Cyanobium sp. PCC 7001: one gene and its partner. Each later gene encodes a partner of the first gene's protein in a complex. Links are inferred from orthologs where the notes say so. Each region holds a gene or a part of one and is shown on either strand. Other genes may lie near its edges. The genes, in order: secA and secY.

Region 1 (8,569 bases):
CAGCGCAGCGGCACGGCACCCTCGGCGGTGAGGTTCTGCCAGCCGGAGAGCACCGGCAGGGGAGCGGCGGCAGCCATGGAAGCCAGGGATCGCTGCGCCGATTCTGGCCACGAACCGGCACACTCCCGTATGCCAACGGGGGGATTGTCCGCGTGGCGGATGCTCCGTAAGGTGTGCCCCTGCTCCCCAGGCCCACTCCGGCGTGCGATTCCACATCCAGCAGGAAAGCGACATCCCGGCGTCGACCCAGCTCTACAACCAGATCTGCTTCGCGATCGCGGCGCGCCACTACCCGCCCGGTCACCGGCTGCCCAGCACGCGCCAGCTGGCGATGCAGACCGGCCTGCACCGCAACACGATCAGCAAGGTGTACCGGCAGCTGGAGACCGACGGCGTGGTGGAGGCCATGGCGGGCTCCGGCATCTACGTGCGCGACCAGCAGAAGCCGCGCGAGATCAAGCCGCCGCCGGGCCCCCGCAGCCGGGCCCTGCCCGACCTCGACCGCCAGGTGCGCGAGAGCATCGACGGCCTGCTCAACGGCGGCTGCACCCTGCAGCAGGCGCGCGACATGCTCACCCGCGAGATCGACTGGCGGCTGCGCTGCGGCGCCCGCGTGCTGGTGAGCACGCCGCGGGAGGACATCGGCGCCTCGATGCTGATCGCCGAGGAGCTGGCCCCGAACCTGGAGGTGCCGGTGGAGGTGGTGCCGATGGAGGAGCTGGAGGGGGTGCTGGAAACCTCGAACAACGGCACGGTGGTGACCAGCCGCTACTTCCTGCAGCCGGTGGAGGAGATCGCCAAGCGCCACGGGGTGCGGGCGGTGCCGGTGGACCTCAACGACTTCCGCCACGAGCTCGGTCTGCTCAAGGAGCTGCGGGCCGGCAGCTGCGTGGGGCTGGTGAGCATCAGCCCCGGCATCCTGCGGGCCGCCGAGGTGATCCTGCACAGCCTGCGGGGCAACGAACTGCTGGTGATGACGGCCAACCCCGACACCGGCAGCCGGCTGCTGGCCCTGCTGCGGGCGGCCAGCCATGTGCTGTGCGACCGGCCGAGCCTGCCACTGGTGGAGCAGAGCCTGCGTCAGAACCGGGCCCAGCTGATGCGCATGCCGGTGGTGCACTGCGCCCAGAGCTACCTGGGCAGCGCCACGATCGATCAGCTCCGCAAGGAGATCGGCGTGATGGCCGCCTAGGGCAGGCCACTCGACCAGCTGGCTCCACAGCTGTCTCGACAAGCGGATGAAGAGATTCGAACTCTCGACCCTCTCCTTGGCAAGGAGATGCTCTACCACTGAGCTACATCCGCAGGCACCGCGGGCTGCGGCTGAAACCGCTGCCAGGGGCTGGCCGGCATCGCCGACGGGCTGATCATGCACGAGCGGGGGCCCCTCGGTCAAACGCCGCCGGGGTCCGGCAGGATGCCTGCATGTTCAAGGCAATCCGGGCCGACCTGGCAATCATCAAGGAGCGCGACCCCGCCGCCCGGGGCACGCTCGAGATCCTGCTGTGTTATCCCGGACTGCACGCCCTGGTGCTGCACCGCATCAGCCACCGGCTCTGGCGCGGTGGCCTGCCGCTGCTGCCGCGGCTGCTGAGCCAGGTGGGGCGGCTGCTCACCGGCATCGAGATCCACCCGGGAGCCCAGATCGGCCACGGGGTGTTCATCGACCACGGCATGGGCGTGGTGATCGGCGAAACCACCGTGGTGGGCGACAACTGCCTGCTCTACCAGGGGGTGACCCTGGGCGGCACCGGCAAGGCCCACGGCAAGCGGCACCCCACCCTGGCCGAGAACGTGGTGGTGGGCGCCGGCGCCAAGGTGCTCGGCGCGATCACGGTGGGGGCCAACACCCGCATCGGGGCGGGCTCGGTGGTGCTGCGCGACGTGGAGCCCGACTCCACCGTGGTGGGCATCCCGGGGCGGGTGGTGCACCAGAGCGGCGTGCGGGTGGATCCGCTGGCCCACTCGGCCCTGCCCGACACCGAGGCGCGGGTCATCCGCAACCTGATGGAGCGGATCGACGCCCTGGAGGGGGAGCTGGCGCGGGCCCAGGCCTGCCTGCGGGAGGTGGCGGCGGGCCGGCCCCTGCTGGAGCCCTGCCGCGGCGAGGCCCAGAACCTCAAGGACCGGGAGATCCTGGAGTTCCTGGGCGACAACCCCGGCACCACCCGCTGAGCTTCAGACGGTGGCGCCCTGGGGGGCGGGGGCCGGCTGGAACATGAACATCGAATAGATCACGTTGCGGCGCATCTGGGTCATCATCTCAAGGAACATGTCGTAGCCCTCGTTCTTGTATTCGATCAGCGGATCCTTCTGGCCGTAGCCGCGCAGACCCACCGATTCGCGCAGGGCATCCATCGCCTGGAGGTGTTCGCGCCAGAGGGTGTCGATCTGCTGGAGGATGAAGAAGCGCTCGGCTTCCCGCATCAGGCCCGGCCGCTGCTGCTCGATCTGGCCCTCCTTGATGTCGTAGGCATTGCGCATCTGCTCCTGCAGAAAGGCCTTGAGCTCCTCGGTGCCCAGGCCCTTGAGCTGCTCGGGCTCGAGATCCTCCAGCAGGTAGATGAACTCCTTCACCTTGGCCACCAGGCGGCTGAGATCCCACTCCTCGGGCGGCAGGTCAGGATTCACGTAGGCCTCCACGATGTCGTCGATGGTGCGCTCGCCATAGCCGATCACCTGCTGCTTGAGCTCGCGGCCCTCCAGCACGCGTCGGCGCTCGGCATACACCGCCTTGCGCTGGTTGTTCATCACCTCGTCGTACTCGAACACCTGCTTGCGGATGTCGTAGTAGTACGTCTCCACCTTCTTCTGGGCCCCCTCCAGCGAGCGGGTGAGCATGCCGGATTCGATCGGCATGTCCTCCTCCACGCGGAAGGCATTCATCAGGCCCGCCACCCGATCGCCGCCGAAGATCCGCAGCAGGTTGTCCTCCAGGGAGAGGAAGAAGCGGGTGGAGCCGGGGTCGCCCTGGCGACCGGCACGGCCGCGCAGCTGGTTGTCGACCCGACGGGATTCGTGGCGCTCGGTGCCGATCACGTGCAGACCGCCGGCCTCACGCACCCTGGCCTCCTCCTGTTTCACCACCGCGTCGTAGGTGGCCTTCACCGCATTGATGCACTCGCGCAGCTGCTGGATCTGGGGGTCGTCGGTGGGGGCCTTCTCTGCGGCCTGGGCGATGCGGTCCTCCAGCTCGAGCACGGTGAGGCTGCGATCACCCCAGGCCTTCACCAGCTCGCGGGAGAGGGTCACCAGGGCGAGCTCCTGCTCCTCGGGCAGCTCGCAGGGATAGAGGGCGCCGATGGCCCGGGCTTCGCTGGGGGCGGAACCGTTGGGGGAGGCCCCCTTGCCGCCCCTGCCGCCGCCGAAGCCGGAGACCTCGGCGGAGCGCTGCAGAGGCACCGGCGGGCGGTGGCCCTCCTCGGGCCGCACCAGCACGGGCAGCAGCACCTCCCGCAGCTTGAGGCGGGCCATGTAGTCGCTGTTGCCGCCCAGGATGATGTCGGTGCCGCGGCCGGCCATGTTGGTGGCGATGGTCACGGCGCCGGCACGGCCGGCCTGGGCCACGATCTCGGCCTCCCGCTCCACGTTCTCGGGCTTGGCGTTGAGCAGGTTGTGGGGGATCTGCTGCTCGGCCAGCAGGGCGGAGAGCAGCTCCGACTTCTCCACACTGGTGGTGCCCACCAGCACGGGGCGGCCGGAGTTGTTCACCTCGGCGATCTCCAGGGCCACGGCGCGCCACTTGGCGGGCTCGGTCTTGTACACCTGGTCGGTCCAGTCGGCGCGGGAGCGGGGCCGGTTGGTGGGCACCACGGTGACCTCGAGCTTGTAGGTCTTCTCGAACTCCACCTCCTCGGTCTTGGCGGTGCCGGTCATGCCGGCCAGGCGGGGATAGAGCAGGAAGAAGTTCTGATAGGTGATCGAGGCGAGCGTCTGGGTTTCGGGCTGGATGGGCAGGTTCTCCTTGGCCTCGATCGCCTGGTGCTGGCCATCGCTCCAGCGGCGGCCCGGCATCACGCGACCGGTGAACTCATCCACGATCACGGCATCGCTGCCGCGCACGATGTAGTTCACGTCCTTGATGAACAGCTCCTTGGCCTTGAGGGCGTTGTTGATGTAGTGGGCCCAGGGATCGGCCGGGTCGAACAGATCGCTTACCCCCAGCATCTCCTCCGCCTTGGCGAAGCCCTCGTCGGTGAGGGTGCAGCTGCGCTGCTTCTCGTCCACCTCGTAGTCACCTTCGGGGTCGATGCCGTCCTTGCCCAGCTCGGCCGCCCGCACCAACCGCTCGGCCACCTCGGCCGCCTTCTGGTACTTCTCCTGGGGCCTTTCCACCTGGCCGGAGATGATCAGGGGGGTGCGGGCCTCATCGATCAGGATCGAGTCGACCTCGTCAATCACGCAGTAGTGGAAATCGCGCTGCACCACCTCGGCGATGTCGGTGGCCATGTTGTCGCGCAGGTAGTCGAACCCGAGCTCTGAGTTGGTGGCGTAGGTGATGTCGCAGGCGTAGTTGTCGCGCCGGTCATAGGGCGTCATGTCCTGCTGGATCAGCCCCACCGAGAGGCCGAGGAAGCGGTGGATCTGGCCCATCCACTCGGCGTCGCGGCGGGCCAGGTAGTCGTTCACCGTCACCACGTGCACGCCGCGGCCGGTGAGGGCGTTGAGATAGCTGGGCAGGGTGGCCACCAGGGTCTTGCCCTCGCCGGTCTTCATCTCGGCGATCTGGCCGTCATGGAGCACCATGCCGCCGATCAGCTGCACGTCGAAGTGGCGCATGCCGAGCACCCGCTTGCCGGCCTCGCGCACCACGGCGAAGGCCTGGGGCAGCAGGTCATCGAGCAGGTTGCGCTCCCGCTCCAGGGTGGCCTCGAGGGTCAGCCCGCGGCTGCGGCACTCCTCCTGATGGCTGGCCAGCTTCTGGCGGAACTCGCCGGTGAGGCCGCGCAGCTCGTCGTCCGAGAGGGGGGCGATCTCCTCCTCCAGCAGGTTCACGTCGGAGACGACCGGCTGGTAGCGCTTCAGCTTGCGGGCATTGGGGTCACCCAGCAGGAGCTTGAGCATGGTGAGAACGGCTACCAGGTCAGGTCCGCAGCCTACCGAGGCTGGCCGGCCAGCCCGGTGGACGCGGGGTGGTAGTCGGGCACCAGGCGCTGCAGGGCGGCGAGGGCGCCGGCCTCATCCCAGCGGCGCAGGGCGGCCTCCAGGGCAGCCAGCGGCGGCTCGAGACGCTCGGGCTGCAGCGAGGCCTCGCGGGCCCGCCGGATCAGGGGGTGGGCCGTGGGGTCGCTGGCGGAACCCAGCAGCAGCTCCTCGTGCAGCTTCTCGCCTGGCCGCAGACCGGTGTAGTGGATCTCGATCTCACCGTCGGGATGGTCGGCATCGCGCACGCTGGCGCCGGAGAGCTGGATCATCTGGCGGGCCAGGTCGGTGATCCGCACCGGCTCCCCCATGTCGAGCAGGAACACCTCACCGCCGGTGGCCATGGCGCTGGCCTGGAGCACCAGCTGCACCGCCTCGGGGATGGTCATGAAGAAGCGGGTGATCTCCGGGTGGGTCACCGTGACGGGGCCGCCGGCGGCGATCTGGCGGCGGAACAGGGGCACCACCGAGCCGGAGGAGCCGAGCACGTTGCCGAAGCGCACCATCGAGCAGATCGTGCGCTCGGGGTGACGCCCCTGAGCGGCGGCGGCGTTCTGCACCAGGAGCTCGCACAGGCGCTTGCTGGCACCCATGGCGTTGGCGGGGCGCACGGCCTTGTCGGTGGAGATGAGGGTGAAGCGCTCCAGGCCGCAGGCCAGGGAGGCCTGGAGGGCGCTGCGGGTGCCGAAGAGGTTGTTGGCCAGGCCGGCGCAGATGTTGGCCTCCACCAGCGGCACGTGCTTGTAGGCGGCCGCATGGAACAGCACCTGCACGGCCTGGCTGCGCAGCACACCCTCCAGGAAGGCCTGCTCGGCCACGTCGCCGAGCACCTCCACCACCGGCACGGCTGAGCCCCAGGCGGCCAGCTCCTGGCCGATCGCGTAGAGGGCCAGCTCGCTGCGCTCGAGCAGCACCAGCCGCGACGGCCGCAGCCGCAGGATCTGGCGGCAGAGCTCGGAGCCGATCGAGCCGCCGGCTCCGCTCACCAGCACGCTGCGGCCGGTGATCGCCGCCCCCAGCAGGGCGGGGTCGGGCGGCACGCTCTCGCGGCCGAGCAGGTCCTCGATCGGCACCGGTCGCAGGGTGTCGATCGTGGCGCGGCCCGAGGCGATCTCCTCCACCGCGGGCACCTGCAGCACCGGCACGCCGAAGCCCTGCAGGCTGGCCAGCAGGCGCCGACGCTCAGCCTGGGGCAGCGAGGGGGTGGAGAGGATGAGCTGATCCACGCGGCTGCTGCGCAGCAGCCGCGGTAGGCGCTCGGGAGGCAGCACCGGCACCCCGTAGAGGGTGCGGTGCCAGAGGCCGGGGTCGTCGTCGAGGAAGGCGGCGATGCGGGTGTCGTGGCCGAGCCGCAACGCGGCGGCCAGCTGGGCGGCGGCCGCATCCGCCCCCACGATCACCACCCGCTGACGCCGGGGCCGCGGCCCCGGGGGCGCCTGGCCGAGCAGCAGGTCGCGCAGGGCGAAACGCAGGCCGCCGGTGAACACCGTGAGCAGGATCCAGAGCAGCAGCCAGCTGCTGCGGGGCGGCGCCGGAAGCTGCAGCTGTAGGCCGGCGAAGGCCACCAGCAGCACCAGCAGGGCGTTGCGGATGGCCAGCTGGTAGAGGGCAGCACTGCCCACGTAGCGGGTGAGCCCCCGGTACTGGCCGCTGAGGGCATAGAGGGGCAGGCCGATCACCAGCACGGTGGGCAGCAGCCAGAGCGACTGCTCCAGCTCCGTCGGCCAGGGATCGGCCAGGCGCAGCAGGAAGCTGAGCCACACGGCCAGGGGCAGCAGCACCACATCGGCCAGCAGCAGGGGCAGGCGACGCAGCAGCAGCGGGATGCGGCCAAGCCGGGGCCAGCGCGGTGGAAGCGTCACCCTGGCGGCGAGAGGGTGGCGCTCACGCTAGGCGGTGGGTCAAAGGGCACCGCCACGCAGCGCTCCAGCCACGCCCCCAGCAGCAGCACGGCGGCGGCGAGGGCCAGCAGCCAGGGCCAGCCCCCCAGGCGCCAGGCCAGGGCCAGGGCGGCGGTGGCGGCGCTGTAGAGCCCGGCCACCCGCCGGTGGCTCCAGCCCGCCTGCTGCAGCCGCTGGTAGAGGTGCAGCCGGTGGGCCTGCCAGAGGCGGTGGCCGGCCCGCAGGCGCCGGAGCAGGCACACGCCGGCATCGCCCAGCAGGGGCAGGGCCACCAGCAGCAGCGGCAACGACTCCCGCCAGCCCGGCGCCGCCAGCACCGCACTGGCGAGCACCGCACCGAGGAAGGTGCTGCCCGCATCGCCCATGAACACCCGGGCCGGGCTCCAGTTCCAGGGCAGGAAGCCGAGCAGGGCTCCCACCAGGGGCCAGAGAGCCGGCTGGCCGCCCCAGGCGGCGGCGGCCAGCCACACCACCAGGCAACCCGCCACCAGGCCGTCGAGGCCGTCCATGAAGTTCACGAGGTTGATCAGGGCGGTGGCGGCCAGGGCGAGCAGCAGCGCCAGCCACGGCGACTGCCCCAGCGGACTCAGCCCCACCAGGAGGAGCGCCGTGGCCAGCTGGGCCGCCAGCCGCGGCCCGGGCGGAAGGGAGCGGCGGTCGTCGAGCAGGCCCACCAGGGCCAGCGGCAGGCAGAGGGCTGGCAGGCGGAGGCCCAGCAGCAGGGCACCAGCGCTGCCCACCAGGGCGAAGACCACGCCGCCGCCGCGGGGGGTGACGCGCCGGTGGGAGCTGCGGGCGTTGGGATGGTCGGGCAGGGCGCGGCGCAGCCCGGGCAGGAGCAGGCCCAGCAGGGTCCAGGAGAGCAGCGCGGCTGCCAGGGCGAGGACGCCAGCTGGGGCCATGGGGGGTGGGGGCATCGCGGCCGGGCTCCTAACCGCCCCGCCGCTCGAGCAGGGTGAACGGCTCGAAACTCACGCTGATGCCGAACTCCTCGGCGAATTCGAGCACGCGGCACCAGGCCCGGCTCTCCCGCAGCAGGCCGCGCAGGATCACCGGAGCGGGGCCGCTGAGCAGGGTCATCTCGAACAGGGGCCAGCCCACCGCGGGCTGCACCTGGTCGTGGCGGTAGGTGGGCGCCACATCGAGGCTGCCGATCAGGATGCGGCGACGGCTGGCCTCCCAGGCGAAGGGGATCTCGTAGCGGCGCAGCAGATCGGCAGCGAGGGCCCAGGAGGTGCCGTGCTCGTCGATCTCCACCGCCAGCTCCTGGCCGCGGGCCGTCATGGTGGCGGCGCGGCGGAAGGCGAGGGGAGAGGGCTTGGCGGCTTCGGGGGGCGGACTGCCGGCCAGAGCGGCGCGGATGCGCTGGCGCAGCTCGTCGCCACCGGTGGGCGGGCCGCCCTTACTGAGCTGCAGAAAGTCCCAGCGCTCGCCGCTGCCGCCCCAGATCACGGGGCCGTAGTTGTCATGCATCCAGCGGCCGTCGCGGTTGGAGGCGGCCTCGGCGTGGGTCATCACCCGCTCGA
Region 2 (11,081 bases), 530 kb from region 1 along the record:
GTCTTGGCGAGGATCTTCTGGGCACGGGTGAGACCGATGCCATACACATAGGTGAGAGCGATCTCAACCCGCTTGTCGCGAGGGATATCGACGCCGGCAATCCGAGCCACGTGGGAAAACGATCAAGGGTCAGGGGAGCCCGCGGTGGGGCTGGAGGCCGGCGGAGCCGGGCCGAGGGTTCAGTCAGGCCTTCGGGAGGGGAGGCAGGACGGGGCAGCGGCTCTGGCGGCCGAGCCGGGCTGGGGTCAGCCCTGGCGCTGCTTGTGCTTGGGGTTGGTGCAGATGACCATCACCCGGCCATGGCGGCGGATCACCCGGCACTTGTCGCACATCTTCTTGACTGAGGCACGCACCTTCATGGGCGTTGTGCTCTCCGAATTTGCAAACCGCCACCATACCACAGTGGTCAACGGGTTCCGGTTGACCCTTCCGCAGGGTCTCCGTGCGCAGGGCTCAGTCCAGCAGGGCGGCGATGCGCTGCCCCACGGTCTCCACCTCGCCGCTGGCATCGACGGACTGGAGGAGGCCCCGGTCGCTGTAGAAGCGGATCAGCGGAGCCGTCTGATCCCGGTACACCTCCAGCCGGTGGCGGATCACCGCCTCGTTGTCATCCTCGCGGCCCCGCCCCAGCAGCCGCTGCAGCAGCACGGCATCGTCAAGTTCCATCAGCACCACCACTTCGATCTGCTGGCCGAGGTCCTCCAGCAGCCCCTCCAGCGCCTCGGCCTGGGTGAGGTTGCGGGGGAACCCATCCAGCAACCAGCCGCCGCCGCCGGAAGCGGCCTGCTGTTCCAGGCGGCTGCGCACGATGGCCAGCACCAGGGCGTCGCTCACCAGTTCGCCGCGGGCCATCACGGCCGCGGCCTCCTGGCCGAGGGCGGTACCGGCGGCCACCTCGCCCCGCAGCAGGTCGCCGGTGGAGAGGTGCAGGAGGGCATGGGAGCTGGCCAGCTGCTGGGCCTGGGTGCCCTTGCCGGCTCCGGGGGGGCCGAGGAACAGAACGCGTTGCTTCATCGGAGGTGCTTCATCGGGGGAGCGAAGGGCCGGGGATCGAAGGGCTGGAGGGCGGAGAGGGAACGGGAAGGCCGACTACTGCCGCACCATCCCCTCGTAGCGCTGGGAGATCACGTAGGTCTGCACCTGCTTGGCCGTGTCGATGGCCACCCCCACCAGAATCAGCAGCGAGGTGGCCCCCAGGCCCTGGAAGGTGCGCACCTGGGTCGCCCCCTCCACCGCCGAGGGGATGATCGCCACGGCCCCGAGGAAGAGGGCGCCCAGCAGGGTGAGCCGATTCTGCACCCCCCCCAGGTAGGCGGCCGTGGCCGATCCCGGACGGACGCCGGGCACGGCCACACCACCGCGCTTGAGGTTGGTGGCGATGTCCACCGGGTTCACGGTGAGCGAGGCGTAGAAGAAGGAGAAGCCCACGATCAGCCCGAAGAACACCAGGGCGTAGAGCCAGGGGGTGCTGCTGTTCGGATTGAGGTAACCCGCCACCTGGATCAGCCAGGGGCTGCGGGTGAGGTTGGCGATCGTGAGGGGGAGGAACACCACGGCCGAGGCGAAGATGATCGGCATCACACCGCCGGCGTTGAGCTTGAGCGGCAGGTAGCTCTGACGGGCCGCCAGCAGGTTCACCCCGCCCACCTGGCGCTTGGCGCTCACGATCGGGATCCGCCGGTTGCCCTCCTGCACGAAGATGATGCCCACGATCGTGAGCAGGAACACCAGCACGAGCACCACGATGCCTCCCACGGTGCTCCGGTCACCGCTCTGCGCCAGTTCGATCGTGGAGCCGAGGGCCCGCGGCAGGGTGGCCACGATGTTCACGAAGATCACCAGGGAGGCCCCCTGGCCGATGCCCCGCTCGGTGATCACCTCGCTGATCCACATCACGATCATCGAGCCGGTGACAAGGGCCAGGGCGGTCTGCAGCACGAACACCGGTTCCGAGAGCCCCTCGGTGGCGTACTGCCGCAGGATCAGGGCGAACACGGTGCTCTGCAGAATCCCCCAGCCCAGCGCCACGTAGCGGGTGATCTGGGCGATCTTGCGCCGTCCGGCCTCCCCTTCGTTCTTCTGGAGATCCTCCAGCTGCGGCAGGGCTGCCGTGAGCAGCTGGATGATGATCGAGGCGTTGATGAAGGGCAGGATCCCCAGTGCGAACACGCCGAGGGTGGAGAGGCCACCGCCAGTGAAGATGTCCAGGAAGCCGATCAGCTGGCCGCCGCGGGAGAGGAAATCCTGGAAGGCCACCCGGTCGATGCCGGGAACGGGGATGTAGATGCCGAGCCGCACCAGCAGCAGCAGGCCGAGGGTGGTGATCACCCGATCGCGCAGTCCCTTGGACTGAACCAGCTGGCTGAGGATCTCTCCGGCGCTGGGGTTGCGTCCCCGACTGAGAAGCATGGTGGTTGGGCAGGGGGAAAGGGAGAAGCGGCCGGCCGGATGGGTGCCGGCATCAAAAAGCCGTCCACCGCAGTCCGGCAGACGGCTCAGACCCTAGGGCGACGGCCGGGCGGGGCTGGCGAGGGCGGGAGTCAGATGACGTCGCAGCTGCCGCCGGCGGCTTCGATCTTGGCGCGGGCACTGGCCGTGAAGGCCGAGGCCTGCACGGTGAGCTTCACCGACAGATCGCCGTTGCCTAGCACCTTGAGGGGATGCTTGGGGCTGGTCACGATGCCCTGCTTCACCAGGGTGTCGAGGTTCACCGTGCTGCCGGCGGGGCACTCCGCCAGCCGGGCCACGTTCACCACGGTGAATTCCTTGCGGTTCACCAGCTCGAAGTGCTTCAGCTTCGGCACGCGCCGGTAGAGGGGCATCTGGCCACCCTCGAAACCGGGGCGGGTGGGCCGGCCCGACCGGGACTTCTGGCCCCGCATGCCGAAACCGCAGCTGGCGCCCTGGCCGGCGGCGATGCCGCGGCCCTTGCGCAGTTTGCGGCGCCGGGCGCCGGGGTTGGCTTGAAGCGATTGCAGTGTGATGCTCATCGGGAGGCCTCAGGAGTAGATCTGCTCAAGGGAGATGCCCCGCTCCTTGGCGGTCTCCTTGTGGGTGCGAAGGCCGGCGAGGGCCTGCATGGCGGCGCGGGCGTTGTTGAGGGGGGTCTTGGACCCCAGGCGCTTGGCCAGCACGTTCTTGATTCCGGCCAGCTCCAGCACCGTGCGGATCGAACCACCGGCGATCACCCCGGTACCGGGAGCGGCGGGACGCAGCAGCACGCTGGCGGCGCCATCGCGGCCGTTGCTCAGGGTGGGGATGGAGTTGCTGCGGGTGAGGGGCACCTTGACCAGGTGCTTCTTGCCGTCGGCCACACCCTTGCGCACGGCACCGATCACGTCCCCGGCCTTGCCGACGCCGACGCCGACCTGGCCCTTCTCGTTGCCCACCACCACGATGGCGCGGAAGCTCATCTTCTTGCCGCCCTTGACGGTCTTGGAGACGCGACGGATCTGCACGACCCGCTCCTGCCACTCGGAGTCGCGCTCCTGACCGCGGCGGTTGTCGCGGCCCCGGCCGCCGCGGCGCTCACCCCGGCCCTCGCCGCGGCCACCCCGGCGCTCCTGCTGGCCCTCCGCTGCCGCCGGAACGTCGGCCGCGGCGGGAACGGCGTTGGATTGAACTTGGTCGTTGGTTTCGGTCATGGTGAAAGTCGGGATCAGAACTGAAGGCCCGCTTCCCGGGCGGCGTCAGCCAGGGCCTTGACCCGGCCGTGGTACAGGTTGCCGCCGCGATCGAAGACCACCTGGGAGATGCCCTTGGCCAGGGCACGCTTGGCGACGAGCTGGCCCACGGCCACGGAGGCTTCGCAGGTGCCGGCGGCCGTCACGCTCGGACGCAGCTCCTTGTCCACCGTCGACGCCGAGCACAGCGTGCTCTGGGCGGCATCGTCGATGACCTGGGCGTAGATGTGGTTGTTGGAGCGGAACACGGCCAGGCGCGGACGCTCGGCGGTGCCGGTGAGATGGCGACGCAGACGGCGGTGGCGCTTCTGGGTCTGCTCTTTGCGGGAGGGGGATGACATGGCAGTACAGGGTAAGGACGCTCAGGCAGACCTCATTTCTTGCCGGTCTTGCCGGCCTTGCGCAGGATGCGCTCGCCCGCATATTTGATGCCCTTGCCCTTGTAGGGCTCGGGCGGGCGGATGGCGCGCACCTTGGCGGCTTCGTTGCCCACCAGCTCCTTGTCGGCGCCGGAGACGAGCACGGTGGTGGTGCCCTCGACGGTGAAGGTGACCCCATCGGGGGGCACCATCTCCACCGGGTGGCTGTAACCGGCCGAGACCACGAGCTTCTTGCCCTGGACGGCGGCGCGGTAGCCCACCCCGACGATCTCGAGCTTGCGGGTGTAGCCCTGGCTGACGCCCTCGACCATGTTGGCCACCAGGGTGCGGCAGAGGCCGTGGCGTTCACGGGAGCGGCGGCTCTCGCTGGTGGGGCTGACGACGATGGTGCTGCCCTCCTGGGCAACGGAAACCCCCTCGGGGAGGGTGCGGCTCAGTTCCCCCTTGGGACCCTTCACGGTCACCGCGAGGCCGCTGAGGCTGACGGTGACCTTGTCGGGCACGGGGATGGGCGCTTTACCAATACGTGACATGAATCAATCTCCCTGATCAGTAGACGTAGCAGAGCACTTCACCACCCACGCCCTGCTTGCGGGCGTCGCGGTCGCTCATCACCCCCTTGGAGGTGGAGATGATGGCCACCCCGAGGCCACCGAGCACCTTGGGCAGCTGGCGGTTGTTCTTGTAGATGCGCAGACCGGGCTTGCTGACGCGCTGCACGGAGCGGATCGTGGGCTGGCGGTGCTTGCCGCTGTACTTCAGTTCCACCACGAGGTGCTTCTGCACGCCCTCGCCTTCTTCGCTGATGCCGGCGATGAAGCCTTCCTGCTGCAGCACGGTGGCGATGCTGCGGAGCAGGCGCGAGGCGGGGATTCGGGTGGTCTCGTGACGTTTCTCACTCGCATTGCGGATGCGGGTGAGCATGTCGGAAATCGGGTCGTGATTGGCCATGGTCGGGTCCGAAGAGGGCTCAGTTGCTGCGGAACGGCATTCCCATCTCGCGGAGGAGGGCCCGGCCCTCTTCGTCGTTACGGGCGCTGGTCACGATCGTGACGTCCATGCCACGAATCGCGTCGATCTTGTCGAACGAGATCTCAGGGAAGATGATCTGTTCCCGAATCCCCAGGGTGTAGTTGCCACGGCCGTCGAAGCTCTTGGGGCTGACGCCGCGGAAGTCGCGGATGCGGGGCAGCGCCAGATGGATCAGGCGCTCGAGGAACGCATACATCCGCTCACCCCGCAGGGTGACGGCCACCCCGATCGGCATCCCCTGGCGGATCTTGAAGCCGGCGATGGCTTTCTTGGCCCTCGTCACCACCACCTTCTGACCGGTGATGGTGGCCAGTTCGGCGATGGAGGCCTCCAGGGCCTTGGCGTTCTGGGCGGCTTCACCCAGGCCCCGGTTGACGGTGACCTTGACCACCTTCGGGACTTCGTGGACGTTGGAGAGATTCAGGTCCTTGAGGAGCTTGGGCTGAATCGTCTCCCGGTAGCGCTGTTTGAGGGACATGGCGGGGGAAAGGGGATGCGCTTCTGGGCTGGGTCAGAAGGCGGACGGGGAATCGGGAAAGGAAAGGTGGCTGTAGGCGTTGGGGCTGAAGGGATCAGTCGAGGATTTCGCCGGTCTTCTTGAGGCGGCGTTTCTTGGTGCCGTCGCTCTCGACGACGATCTCGACCCGGCTCGCCACGTTCTTGCTGGTGGAGAAGAGCATCACATTGGAGGCGTGCAGGGAGGCCTCCTCGGTGACGATCCGGCCGGTCTCGCCCTCCTGGGTGGGTTTGACGTGACGGGTGCGCAGGTTGATGCCCTGCACCACCACCCGGTTCTCGTAGGGAAGGGTGCGGAGCACCTCACCGGTCTTGCCCTTGTCCTTGCCGGCGATCACCTGCACGGTGTCGCCCTTCTTGATGCGCATCTTGGTGCGCGTCGCGGTGGTGGCTTTCGGGGTTGCGGTTGCCATGTCAGATCACCTCCGGGGCGAGGGACACGATCTTGGTGAAGTTGCGCTCCCGCAGTTCGCGGGCCACCGGACCGAAAACCCGCGTGCCCTTCGGGTTGTTCTCGTTGCCCAGGATCACCGCGGCGTTGTCATCGAAGCGGATGGCATTGCCGGTGTCGCGGCGCAGGGTGGCCTTGGTGCGCACCACCACGGCCTTGACCACATCCGATTTCTTGACGCCCATGTTGGGCATGGCGTCCTTCACGGCGGCCACGATCACATCGCCCACGTGGGCATAGCGACGGTTGGTGCCCAGCACGCGGATGCACTGGATGCGCTTGGCGCCGCTGTTGTCAGCGACGTTGAGAAACGTTTCCTGTTGAATCATCGGTCGTTCCTCGTCAAGTGGCGGCGGAGGTGTTGAGCACCTCGGCCACGGTCCAGCGCTTGGTGCGGCTGAGGGGGCGGGTTTCGGTGATGCGAACCCGGTCGCCCACCTTGCAGCTGTTGTCTTCGTCGTGAGCTTTGTAGCGTTTGGTGCGGCTCACCGTCTTCTGGTAGATGGGATGGGGGAAGCGGTTTTCCACCGCCACCACCACCGTCTTGTCCATCTTGTCGCTGACGACGGTGCCGACCCTTTCCTTGAGTGCCATGGGATCGAGGGGGGTATCAGGTAGCTGAATCAGCCGGGGCTGCGGAGGCCTTGCGCTCGTTCTGCACCGTGAGCAGGTGGGCCAGCTTGATGCGGGCTTTCTTGAAGCGGTGCGGATTTTCCAGACGGCGGGTGGCCTGCTGGAAGCGCAGGTCGAACAGTTCACGCCGGGTGGCGTCGATCTGCTCGGTGATGTCAACGTCCGTGAGCTTGCGCACGTCGGTGATGGCAGGAAGGGCCATGGTCAGGACTCCACAGTGTTGGCAGGCTCGGCCGTGACCGAAGCAGCAGCTGCAGGGGCTTCACCACCGGCGACCGGCTGGTCGTCCAGGGTGAGGAACTTGGTCTTCACGGGCAGCTTGTACTGCGCCAGGCGCATGGCTTCCCGTGCGATCTCGGGGGTGATGTCGGCACCGCCCATCTCGAACAGGATGCGCCCGGGCTTGATCACCGCCACCCAGAACTCCGGGTTGCCCTTGCCGGAACCCATGCGGGTCTCGGCGGGGCGCATGGTGACCGGCTTGTCGGGAAAGATCCGGATCCAGATCTTGCCGCCCCGCTTGACGTAGCGGGTCATGGCGCGACGACTGGCTTCGATCTGGCGGGAGGTGATCCACCCGCACTCCTGGGCCTGCAGGGCGAACTCCCCGAAGGCGATGGTGTTGCCGCGCGTGGCGACGCCGCGCATGCGGCCTCGCTGTTGCTTGCGGAACTTGACGCGTCTTGGACTCAGCATGGTTCAGGCCTCCTGATCACTCCTGGTTCGAACGGTCTTCGAACTGTTGGGGCTGCCGGCTGGTCCGGCGGCGGGGAGCGGCGCCCACGGGCAGTTGCTCCTTCTGGCCCGGCAACACCTCGCCCTTGAACACCCACACCTTGATGCCCAGCACCCCGTAGGTGGTGCTGGCCAGCTTGGTGGCGTAGTCGATGTCGGCGCGCAGGGTGTGCAGCGGCACCCGGCCTTCCCGGGTCCACTCGGTGCGGGCGATCTCGGCGCCGTTGAGACGGCCGCTCACCTGGATCTTCAGGCCCAGCACGCCGGCCCGCTGGGCCCGCTGCACGGCCATGCGGATCACCCGGCGGAAGGCCACCCGCTTCTCCAGCTGCTGGGCGATGTATTCGGCCAGCAGGAAGGCGTCGGCGTCGACGCGCTCCACTTCCACCACGTTGATGCGCACCTGACGGTTCGCATCACCCACGGTCTTCTGGATGCCGTTGCGGAGATCTTCGATGCCGCTGCCCTGGCGGCCCACCAGCACGCCGGGGCGGGCGGTCTTGAGCTCCACTTCGAGCTGGTCCGCCTTGCGGGCGATCAGCACATCGGAAATACCGGCGGCGCCGTACTTCTTGTGGATGAACTTGCGGATCCGATCGTCCTCCTGGAGGAGGGTGGGATAGGTCTTGCTCGGGGCGTACCAGCGGGAGCGGTGGTCCTGGGTGATCCCCAGGCGCAGGCCGGTTGGATGGATTTTGTGTCCCATCGGTGCGGTGTCCTCGGGGGTCAGGCGGAAGGAGCCACAGCAATGCTGATGTGGCAGGTCTGTTTCTTGATCGCGTAGGCGCGACCCTGTGCTCGGGGCCGGTAGCGCTTCATGGAGGGGCCCATGTCAGCGCTGGCGGTGGTGACCACCAGGCTGGCCGGATCCATGCCGAGGTTGTGCTCGGCGTTGGCCACGGCGCTGCGCAGCACCTTGGTGATGGGTCCGGTGGAGCGGTAGGGCATGAACTCGAGCATGATCAGCGCCTCGCGGTAGGTGCGGCCGCGGATCTGGTCGAGAACCCGGCGCACCTTGCTCACGGAACCGCGGATGTAGCGGCCGTGGGCGAGCGCCTGATTCGGAGCGGTGTTAGCCATGGATCAACGGCCTCCCTTTTTGTCCTTGATGTGGCCCCGGAAGGTGCGGGTGGGGGCGAATTCCCCGAGCTTGTGGCCCACCATCTGCTCGGTGACATAGACCGGCACGTGCGATTTGCCGTTGTGAACGGCGATCGTGTGGCCGATCATCATCGGCAGGATGGTGGAAGCGCGTGACCAGGTCTTGATCACGGTCTTGTCGTTGGCGGCGTTTTGCTTTTCAACCTTGCGAAGCAGGCTGTCGGCGACAAACGGGCCTTTTTTGAGTGAACGTCCCATAGCGGTTCAGGAAGCGGGCAAAGCGGTGTGGTTCATCAGGAATCGCGTCCGCCACGGCTCCGCTTGGAGGTGCGGCGACGTTTCCGGAGCACAAACCGGTTGCTGGGCTTGTTCCGCTTGCGGGTCTTGAGGCCGAGGGCCGGCTTGCCCCAGGGGGTGACGGGGCCGGAGCGGCCGATCGGAGCACGGCCCTCACCACCACCGTGGGGGTGGTCGCAGGGGTTCATCACCGAGCCGCGCACCTCGGGGCGGCGGCCCAGCCAGCGCTTGCGACCGGCCTTGCCCAGGCTGGTGTTGCGCACCTCGGAGTTGCCCACTTCGCCGAGGGTGGCGTAGCACTCGCGGCGCACCAGGCGCACCTCGGTGGAGGGCAGCTTGAGAGCGACATAGTCACCTTCCTTGGCCATCACCTGGGCGCTGGCACCGGCGGTGCGCACCATCTGGCCGCCGCGACCGGCGTACAGCTCCACGTTGTGAACGCTGGAGCCCAGGGGGATGGCCGAGAGCGGCAGGGCATTGCCGGTCTCGATCGGGGACTCGGGGCCGGACACCACCTGCTGGCCGATCTCGATCCCGGCGGGGGCCAGGATGTAGCGCTTCTCGCCATCGGCGTAGAAGAGCAGGGCCAGCCGGGCATTGCGGTGGGGGTCGTAGTGGATGGCCGCCACCTTCGCCACCACGCCGTGCTTGTCCCGGCGGAAGTCGACGAGGCGATAGAGGCGCTTGTGGCCGCCGCCGCGATGGCGGCAGGTGATCACGCCGCGGTTGTTGCGGCCCTTGCGGCGGTGCTTGGCCACCACCAGGCCCCGCTCCCGACCGCGGCCGGTGACTTCGGTGAAGTCACTGGCGACGCGGGTGCGGGTGCCGGGCGTGGTGGGGCGGTAGTTACGGATTGCCATGTGGTTTCAGACCCCTCCTCAGGACTCAGGGAACAGCTGGATGGCGTTGCCCTCGGCCAGGCGCACCACCGCTTTCTTGACCTGGGCGCGCTTGCCGGCGAAGCGGCCGACGCGGCGGGTGCGACGCGGCGGGTTCATGGTGCTCACGCCCACCACCTTCACGTCGAAGAGGGTTTCGACGGCGGCCTTGATGTCGGGCTTGGCGGCCCGATGGTCCACCTCGAAGGTGTACTGGTTCAGTTCGAGGGCACGGGTGGCCTTCTCGGTGATCAGCGGCCTGCGGATCACATCCGCGAGCCGGCCTGCAAAACGTTCAGCCATCGCCGTAGACCTCCTGAATCTTCGCGAGTGCCTCCTCGCTCACCACCAGCTTGTTGGCGTGGAGCAGGTCGAACACGTTGAGCTGATCGGCGGCGATCAGCTTCACCTTCTCGAGGTTCCGCACGGACTTGCGCACGGCCTCGGAGGCGTTGTCGAGGATCACCAGCACCTTGGCGCCGGCCTCGATGCCGAGGCGGGTGAGGGCGGCGGTGATCTCCTTGGTTTTGGGAGTGTCGAGCCCGGCGCCGAAGCCCTTCACCACGGTGATGTCCTCCACCCGGCTCATCAGCGCGGTGCGGAGGGCCAGGCGACGCTCCTTGCGGTTCATCGCCAGTGCGTAGCTGCGGGGCTTGGGCCCGAACACCACGCCACCGCCCGGACGCAGCGGGGTGCGGATGGAGCCCTGGCGGGCCCGGCCGGTTCCCTTCTGCTTGTAGGGCTTGCGGCCACCACCGGCCACTTCGGCCCGGGTGAGGGTGCTGGCCGTGCCCTGGCGGGCGTGGGCCAGCTGGCGCACCACGGCGCGGTGCACCAGGTCGGTGGCGGAGCTTTCCTTGGCGACCTTCAGGTCAAGGTCGGCCTTGCCGGCCTCCTTGCCCTGCCAGTCGCGAATCACACAGTGAGCCATGTTCTCGGTCCTCCTCAGTTCCCGGCGTTGGCGCCCACCCGGTTCGCCGGGCGGATGTTGAGCAGCGCGCCGGGCTTGCCGGGCACCGATCCCTTCACCACCAGCAGATTCCGCTCGGTGTCCACCTTCAGGATCACCAGACCACGGGTGGTGGTCTGCTTGCCGCCGTAACGGCCGGCCATCCGCTTGCCGGGGTAGACCCGGCCCGGGGTGGTTCCGGCGCCGGTGGAACCGGGCTCGCGATGGTTCTTGGAACCGTGGGTCATGGGGCCGCGGCTGAAGCCGTGGCGCTTCTGGTAACCCGCGAAGCCACGGCCCATGGTGTCGCCGCTCACGTCGACCTTCTGGCCGGGCTCGAAGGCGGCGACGGTGACTGCACCGCCGAGCTCGAGACCATCCAGGCTGTCGACCCGGTATTCCTTGAGGTGGCGGAGCAGCTCCTCG

What was found.
Region 2: the proteins of secA (region 1) and secY are in contact, whole or in part, in a crystal structure (PDB 3DIN), measured with the Thermotoga maritima proteins. The link is inferred for Cyanobium sp. PCC 7001 from one-to-one orthologs. Residues at the interface, in WP_004082002.1 of Thermotoga maritima: Glu261, Ala262, Arg263, Lys300, Ala301, Arg302, Thr303, Ile304, Ile305, Leu323, Tyr324, Asp325, Pro326, Val329, Ser330, Tyr333, Ile336, Lys340, Phe345, Val349, Glu363, Phe364, Tyr374, Ser375, Gly376, Gly377, Glu393, Ile395, Thr482, Ser483; in WP_004081795.1 of Thermotoga maritima: Glu108, Gly109, Glu110, Glu111, Ala236, Glu237, Arg238, Arg239, Ile240, Thr241, Ile242, Gln243, Tyr244, Ala245, Arg246, Arg247, Val248, Thr249, Gly250, Arg251, Arg252, Val253, Tyr254, Gly256, Ala257, Ser258, Thr259, Tyr260, Leu261, Pro262.

Annotation. Positions count from the first base shown.
Region 1 is NZ_DS990556.1:2,085,980-2,094,548, reverse strand. Bases 1,979-5,452 are described here. They hold secA (preprotein translocase subunit SecA), read right to left. Parts: upstream 5,065-5,452; coding sequence 2,179-5,064; downstream 1,979-2,178. Other genes in these bases: CPCC7001_RS10280 (nucleoside-diphosphate sugar epimerase/dehydratase), read right to left, coding at 5,097-5,452; cysE (serine O-acetyltransferase), read left to right, coding at 1,979-2,175. In the rest of the region: CPCC7001_RS10305 (dienelactone hydrolase family protein), read right to left, coding at 1-77; CPCC7001_RS10300 (GntR family transcriptional regulator), read left to right, coding at 203-1,192; more of cysE, read left to right, coding at 1,291-1,978; more of CPCC7001_RS10280, read right to left, coding at 5,453-7,004; CPCC7001_RS10275 (glycosyl transferase), read right to left, coding at 7,001-7,945; CPCC7001_RS10270 (N-acetylmuramoyl-L-alanine amidase), read right to left, coding at 7,974-8,569. UniProt on the Escherichia coli protein: Required for protein export, interacts with the SecYEG preprotein conducting channel.
Region 2 is NZ_DS990556.1:1,547,404-1,558,484, reverse strand. What follows is about bases 250-3,227. They hold secY (preprotein translocase subunit SecY), read right to left. Parts: upstream 2,410-3,227; coding sequence 1,090-2,409; downstream 250-1,089. Other genes in these bases: rpsE (30S ribosomal protein S5), read right to left, coding at 3,000-3,227; rplO (50S ribosomal protein L15), read right to left, coding at 2,541-2,990; CPCC7001_RS07805 (adenylate kinase), read right to left, coding at 454-1,014; rpmJ (50S ribosomal protein L36), read right to left, coding at 250-359. Outside these bases: rpsM (30S ribosomal protein S13), read right to left, coding at 1-110; more of rpmJ, read right to left, coding at 246-249; more of rpsE, read right to left, coding at 3,228-3,644; rplR (50S ribosomal protein L18), read right to left, coding at 3,659-4,024; rplF (50S ribosomal protein L6), read right to left, coding at 4,057-4,596; rpsH (30S ribosomal protein S8), read right to left, coding at 4,613-5,014; rplE (50S ribosomal protein L5), read right to left, coding at 5,034-5,573; rplX (50S ribosomal protein L24), read right to left, coding at 5,668-6,024; rplN (50S ribosomal protein L14), read right to left, coding at 6,026-6,391; rpsQ (30S ribosomal protein S17), read right to left, coding at 6,405-6,656; rpmC (50S ribosomal protein L29), read right to left, coding at 6,673-6,897; rplP (50S ribosomal protein L16), read right to left, coding at 6,900-7,391; rpsC (30S ribosomal protein S3), read right to left, coding at 7,408-8,136; rplV (50S ribosomal protein L22), read right to left, coding at 8,157-8,510; rpsS (30S ribosomal protein S19), read right to left, coding at 8,514-8,789; rplB (50S ribosomal protein L2), read right to left, coding at 8,825-9,688; and 3 more genes. UniProt on the Escherichia coli protein: The central subunit of the protein translocation channel SecYEG. Consists of two halves formed by TMs 1-5 and 6-10.